Regions from separate parts of the Pseudarthrobacter sp. MM222 genome, predicted to be linked through region 1. Evidence: predicted binding sites of a transcription regulator. Region 1 holds the regulator's gene; each other region holds the start of a gene.
What was found. The regulator LexA, encoded in region 1, represses DNA repair genes until DNA is damaged. The targets are predictions, from matches to a motif close to TCGAACANNTGTTCGA.
Positions count from the first base shown of each region.

Region 2: the regulator LexA is predicted to act here: its motif matches at 1,287-1,302, upstream of OM977_RS09360 (LexA family protein).
Region 3: the regulator LexA is predicted to act here: its motif matches at 834-849, upstream of ruvA (Holliday junction branch migration protein RuvA).

Region 1 covers NZ_OX352321.1:1,532,477-1,534,739, reverse strand. Annotated here, with positions in the region: gene OM977_RS06945 (histidinol-phosphate transaminase) at 1-73, opposite strand, end outside; gene OM977_RS06940 (LysM peptidoglycan-binding domain-containing protein) at 186-623, opposite strand; gene lexA (transcriptional repressor LexA) at 995-1,744, shown strand; gene OM977_RS06930 (ATP-dependent DNA helicase) at 1,852-2,263, opposite strand, start outside.
Region 2 covers NZ_OX352321.1:2,060,303-2,062,565, reverse strand. Annotated here, with positions in the region: gene OM977_RS09365 (DNA polymerase IV) at 73-1,146, opposite strand; gene OM977_RS09360 (LexA family protein) at 1,316-1,747, shown strand; gene OM977_RS09355 (Y-family DNA polymerase) at 1,740-2,263, shown strand, end outside.
Region 3 covers NZ_OX352321.1:2,374,477-2,376,739, reverse strand. Annotated here, with positions in the region: gene OM977_RS10725 (YebC/PmpR family DNA-binding transcriptional regulator) at 1-224, shown strand, start outside; gene ruvC (crossover junction endodeoxyribonuclease RuvC) at 221-808, shown strand; gene ruvA (Holliday junction branch migration protein RuvA) at 910-1,563, shown strand; gene ruvB (Holliday junction branch migration DNA helicase RuvB) at 1,556-2,263, shown strand, end outside.

The sequences.
Region 1 (2,263 bases):
CCCCATAGGGAATCATGCCCCGCAGGTTGGTCCGGAGGGGAAGTCGGTTCAGGCGCTCTAACTGGTCAGTCACTTGCCTAGTTTAAGTGAGACCGCGCCGGGGCTTGAAACTGTGACGCCTGGCGCCGGGTTCCGGCCCCGCGAACCGGCCGGCTGTTGTTAGGCCGGGGCGCTCCCTGGCCGGGCTACTTGGCCGGGACGAACAGCGTTTGGCCGGGCAGCACGCGGGCCGCGTCGAGGTTGTTGAGCTGGACGATGTCGGCTACCACGTCGCGGGGGTCGCGATCGGGTGCGACGGATCCGGCGATGGCCCACAACGATTCCCCGGGCTGCACCGTAACGGACACGGTGGGAGTCAGGGACAGTTCCGCGGCCGAATCCGAGGCCTTGGCGGGGGCATTCAGGAAGCCGCTGAAGGACAGGATCAGTGCGGCCAACAGGATCAGGGGCACGCCGATGAAGACGAACCGTCCGCGACGGGTTAGCCGCAACGGCGCCTGCCGGGCGCGGCCGGTGCCGCCGGCCGAAGCGGCATGGCCTTCAGGGGCCGCGGAAACGGAGCGGCCGTACTCGCCGGATGCGGCTTGGCCAAAAGTGTCGTGAAACGCGCTTGAAGCTGACATGAACTGAGCCCTCCTGGACCATACTGTGCCGCCCGGCGTACTCCACGTACCTGCCGCCAACCGGCTTAACCTTCGAACATAGAACCGAACGCACTGCTGGGATCCAACCCGAGGCTTCCATCCGGACCAGCGTTGTTCGAACACATATTCGAACTTCACTAGACCAGTTTTAGCACCTATTAACGAACATTGTCGAGACTCGCTAGAACAAATGTTTGAAAAAGCCGGGTGGCTGGCCTACGTTTGAGGAACAGGACAACCACTTCTGCAGACGATCATCAGTAGTTGATCAGCGGGGTCTGACATTCAGGCCGGAGGGTCCCGGTATCTGCAGCCACGGCAGCCGGGCGGAATGAAAGGCAATGGCACATATGGCAGCACAAGCCACCGGCGGCAGGGCTTCCCAGCGGAGCCCGCAGTCAGCCAAGCCACCCAAGGGCCTCACCGTCCGGCAGAAGAAGATCCTGGAAACCATCCAGCGCTCAGTGACGGACAACGGCTACCCGCCTTCAATGCGCGAGATTGGCGACATTGTGGGCTTGGCGAGCCTATCCAGCGTGACCCACCAGCTTTCCCAGCTGGAGAAGCTCGGCTACCTGCGCCGCGATCCCAAGCGGCCCCGCGCCATGGAAGTTCTCATGCCGCTGACCCTGGATGAGGGCGGCACGAAGGTATCAGGCGTGGAAAAGTCCCGCGGTCTCCGTGCCGTGGGCGGGCTCTCCGTCTCGGAACTTGCCAGCGCCACGGATACCGCTATGGTGCCGCTGGTGGGCCGCATCGCTGCGGGCGGTCCGATTCTCGCGGATCAGGTCGTGGAAGACGTCATGCCGCTGCCGCGCCAGCTGGTGGGCCACGGAGAACTCTTCATGTTGAAGGTGGCAGGCGACTCGATGATCGATGCCGCCATCTGCGACGGCGACTGGGTCGTCGTGCGCCAGCAGGGCGACGCCGTCAACGGTGATATCGTCGCCGCGCTGCTGGACGACGAGGCGACCGTGAAGACATTCCGTCAGCGCGACGGCCACACCTGGCTGTTGCCGCAGAACACGCAATACGAGCCGATCCTCGGCGATCACGCCGTCATCATGGGCAAGGTTGTCTCAGTCCTGCGTTCCCTCTAGAGCCTGCGGTCCAGGGCCCCGTCCGGCACCGACGGGGCCCTTGGCGTTTTCCTGGCCCTTGGCGTTTCCTGGCCCGGCCGCCCGCCCGCGGCTGCTGTGCCCCGCGGCTACTGTGCGGCTTGGGCCGACGTCTGTGAGAGTCGTTCCAATGCCGCGACGGCGATTGCCGGATCGGTGGTCGGCCAGAACGGGGGCAGGGCTGCGCGGAGGAATCCGCCGTAGCGTTCCGTGGACAGCCGTGAGTCCAGCACGGCCACCACGCCCTTGTCCGTGGTCGTGCGGATCAGCCGGCCCGCTCCCTGGGCCAGGCGGATCGCGGCATGGGTGGCCGAGACACTCATGAAACCGTTGCCGCCGGCCTGGGCCACGGCCCGGGAGCGAGCCGTCATGAGCGGGTCATCCGGCCTCGGGAACGGGATTCTGTCGATGACCACGAGCCGGCAGGAGTCGCCGGGGACGTCAACGCCCTGCCACAGGGACATGGTGCCGAAGAGGCAGGTGTCCGGTTCATCGGCGAAC
Region 2 (2,263 bases), 530 kb from region 1:
TGGCCGGCGCCGGCGGTGAACCGGCCCGGCCATCTGGTGCCAGGAAAGTCGACGTGCAGAGGAGTTACGCCGTCACCAACCGCCGCGCGTCGGCGTGTGACCCTTTCGGGCGTCGTCGGGCATTGCCATTTCGGCCCGCAGGCCCAGGAGTCGGATCGGACGGCCCGCTTCGATTCCGGCGGCGAGGTCCAAGGCCCGCGCGAGAATTTCGTTCCGGTCGAATGTCTCGGGAATCTTCCTCGCGTGGGTCTTGGTGAAGAACGGCGCGTACCGAACCTTGAGGGTCAGCCCAACCACGGGCCGTCCTTCGGCCACAACATCCTCAAGGACACGCGCTGTCAGCTCCCTGACGGCGTCGTCCACCTGGGCGGGCTCGGTCAGGTCCCGCTGGAAGGTGGTCTCCCGGCTATGCCCGCGGGCAACCCACGGAGTGTCGTCCACAACGCTGGCGCCGTCCCCGCGTCCGAGCTCCGCGTACCAGGGACCCATCCTGGGGCCGAACTCCGGGATCAGGTCTTGGGGGTCGGTCGCGGCGAGTTCGGCGACGGTGTTGATGCCGAGTTTGGTCAGCCGGCCCGAGACTTTGGTTCCGACGCCCCACAGGTCCCTGGTAGGCCGACTGCCCATGACGTCGAGCCAGTTCCCGGCAGTGAGACGGAAGACGCCGGCCGGCTTGCCGAAACCGGTGGCCACCTTGGCTCTGACCAAGGTGTCCCCGATGCCCACGCTGCAATGCAACTGCGTTCGCTCCAGGACAGCGGCCTGCACCCGCCGTGCGTAGGCTTCCGGATCCTCTGTCTCAGTGCCTACAAAGGCTTCATCCCAACCCAACACCTGCACGGTGGCGCCGGGCTGCGCGCGCAGGGTAGCCATCACCGTTTCAGACGCCGCGAGGTAAGCCTCGTGGTCGACGGGCAGGATCACAGCGTCGGGCACTTTCCGGGCCGCAACGCGTAAGGGCATTCCGGAACCCACGCCGAACGCCCTGGCTTCGTAGGATGCGGTCGAGACCACGGCTCGTTCCGTGGGGTCGCCCCGACCGCCGACAATGATCGGCTTGCCCGCAAGCTCCGGTCGCCGGAGCACTTCGACGGCCGCGATGAACTGGTCGAGATCGACGTGCAGCACCCACCGGATTCCGTTCACGCCACCAGTCTGCCCTATACATCCCTGGCAAGCATCGGCTTGCCACCGAGCTTGGCCGCTTAGCCTGCGGCCCCCTGACCTTCTTGGTGCGATGCCGCAAAGTCCGCCGAATGTCGGCACCCGGGACTACACTGGAATCATCGAACATATATTCGAATAAGGGTGTGTTGTGGGCGTTGTTATCGGACCCCGCGTGATAGACGCGGGCACTTCTCTGTTGTCGGTGCTGATTTCTCCGGTGCCGGTTGCGGCGGGCTACCCCTCCCCCGCCCAGGACTACTTCGACGGCCGGATCGACCTTAACGAGCACCTCATCAAGGACATCACGAGCACCTACGTCGTAAGGGTCTCCGGGGACTCCATGGAGACCGCGGGGATAAGCGACGGCGACGAGTTGATAGTGAACCGCGCCCTGGAACCCAAGGACGGCTGCGTCGTCGTCGCGGTCCTCGATGGGGAGCTCACCATCAAGCGCCTCCGCGTCACCGCCGCCGGGGTGGTGCTGCAGGCGGACAACCCCCGGTATCCGGACATCCGCGTCGCGGCCCTGTCGGACCTGGTCATTTGGGGCGTCGCAACACGCTGCCTGCACCATGTCTAGGAAACCCAGCATCGCGCTCGTGGACGTGAACTGCTTCTACGCCAGCGCCGAACGCGCCTTCGACCCGTCGCTGGAGGGTCGCCCCCTCGTCGTCCTGTCCAACAACGACGGCTGCGCCGTCACCCGGTCGCCCGAAGCCAAGGCCTTGGGCATCGCGGTGGGCGAGCCGTGGTTCAAGCTCGCGCCGCGGGCAAAGGAGTGGGGGCTCGTGGTCCGGTCCAGCAATTACGAGCTGTACGGCGACATCAGCGCCAGGGTAATGGAACTGCTCGGCCGGTACTCCGCTTGGCTGGAGGTCTACAGCATTGACGAAGCCTTCCTGGGCGTCTCCGGCACCGCGCACGAGCTCACCCGGCTCGGCCACACCATGAAGACCGCCGTCCGCCGGAACGTCGGGGTGCCCGTCTGCGTCGGGATCGCCCGGACGAAAACCCTCGCCAAGCTGGCCAACAAATGGGCCAAGAATAACGCGGCATTCGACGGCGTCTGCCACTGGGACTCCGTGCCGGCTCTCCA
Region 3 (2,263 bases), 840 kb from region 1:
CGACCGACCTCCAGGCCATCCGCGACGCGCTCAAGGAATCCGGCATCGACTACGAGACAGATGAGGCGGAGTTCGTGCCGTCCATGCAGGTGCCGCTGGACCTCGAGGCCGCGAAGAAATTCTTGAAGCTCGTGGACGCCCTCGAAGAACTCGACGACGTCCAGAACGTGTACAGCAACGCCGACCTCAGCGACGAAGTGCAGGCCGCACTGGAAGCCGAGTGACCCTTCGCGTCCTCGGCGTCGATCCGGGCCTTACCCGCTGCGGGATCGGCGTCGTGGACGTTGAGAAGAACCGGCGCGCCACCATGGTGGCGTTCGGCGTCGTCGGAACTTCGCCCGAGGAAAGCCTCGACCAGCGGCTGCTGGTCATCGCCACCTCCATCGATGACTGGCTCGACAAGTACGAACCCCACGTCCTCGCCGTCGAACGCGTCTTCTCCCAACTCAATGTCAGCACCGTGATGGGAGTCGCGCAGGCATCCGGCGTGGTGATTGCCGCCGCCGCGCGCCGCGGGATCCCGGTGGCACTGCACACCCCGTCCGAGGTCAAGGCCGCCGTCACGGGCAGCGGAACGTCCAACAAGGACGCCGTCACCAAGCTGGTGACCAAAATCCTCCGCCTCGACGCACCGCCGCGTCCGGCCGATGCCGCCGACGCCCTGGCGCTGGCGATCACACATGCGTGGCGGTCCGGCAGCGGGACTTCCAACAAGGGCACAGCCACCACCGGACCGGGCAGCCAGTCGCTGACCCCGGCCCAGCGGGCCTGGGCCGACGCCGAGGCCAAAGCGCGCCGCGCACGGTGAATGTCCGACGTGCTTGCTAGGGTATTCGTAGATATGTTCGGATAGCCGGTTGCCCGGCTATATTGTCAGCGGTATTTCCGCTGTAAACCAGGAGCCCGGCTTTGATCAGTTTTCTCCGCGGAACCGTAGCGCACGTTGGCCTGTCCTCGGCAGTGATCGACCTCAACGGCGCCGGCATGAGCGTAAACGCGACCCCGCAGACCCTCAGCAGCCTGAAAGTGGGTGAGGAGGGAAAGCTGTTCACCTCCCTGATTGTCCGGGAGGACTCCCTCACCCTGTTCGGCTTTTCCAGCGACGACGAACGCGAGGTGTTCGACATCCTGCTGAGCGTCAGCGGCGTCGGGCCCCGCCTGGCCCTGGCCGTGCTGGCCGTGCACGAGCCCGAGGCCATCCGGGTTGCCGCCCACTCGGGCGACGGCAAGTCCTTCACGAAGGTGCCCGGCATCGGGCCGAAGGTTGCCGGCCGGATCGTGCTGGAGCTGGCCGGCAAGCTGGTGCCGCACGGAACGGGCGGCAGCACCGGAGGCGCGGCCCCCGCCCGGTCCGCCGAAGCGGTCTGGAAGCCGCAGGTGGTCGCCGCGATGACCAGCCTGGGCTGGTCCGAAAAGGACGCGACTTCCAGTATTGACAAGTCCCTGGCCGATTCCCCCGAGCTGGCAGAGCAGGGCAACGTGGCGGAAATCCTGCGCGCGACGCTCCGCTGGCTGGGCCAGGACGGCGCCCGCGCCGGGAACCGGGTAGGCGCCCGTGGCTGAACCGTCCCTCGTCGACGGGGGAGAGGAACCGGAGGAGCGCGTCATCGAGGCGGCCCTCCGGCCCAAGAACCTGCACGACTTCGTGGGCCAGCACCGGGTCCGCAAGCAGCTCTCCCTGGTCCTGGAGGCTTCGCGGATGCGCGGACGCAGCGCGGACCACGTCCTCCTCTCCGGTCCTCCCGGGCTGGGCAAGACCACACTCTCCATGATCATCGCGGCCGAAATGAACGCCCCGCTGCGGATCAGCAGCGGTCCGGCCATCCAGCACGCCGGCGACCTTGCCGCGATCCTCTCCTCCCTTTCCGAAGGTGAGGTCCTGTTCCTCGACGAGATCCACCGGATGTCCCGGCCTGCCGAGGAGATGCTCTACATGGCGATGGAGGACTTCCGTGTCGACATCGTCGTCGGCAAGGGCGCCGGTGCCACCGCCATCCCGCTCGAGCTGCCGCCGTTCACCCTGGTCGGTGCCACCACCAGGGCCGGGCTCCTGCCGGGACCGCTTCGCGACCGTTTCGGTTTCACCGGCCACCTTGAGTTCTATTCGGTGGAGGAGCTCGAACTCGTGCTGCGGCGCTCCGCCGGGCTCTTGGACCTGAAGGTCAACTCCGCCGGTTTCAGTGAAATCGCCGGACGGTCCCGGGGCACACCCCGCATCGCCAACCGGCTCCTGCGCCGGGTGCGCGACTGGGCCCTGGTGCAC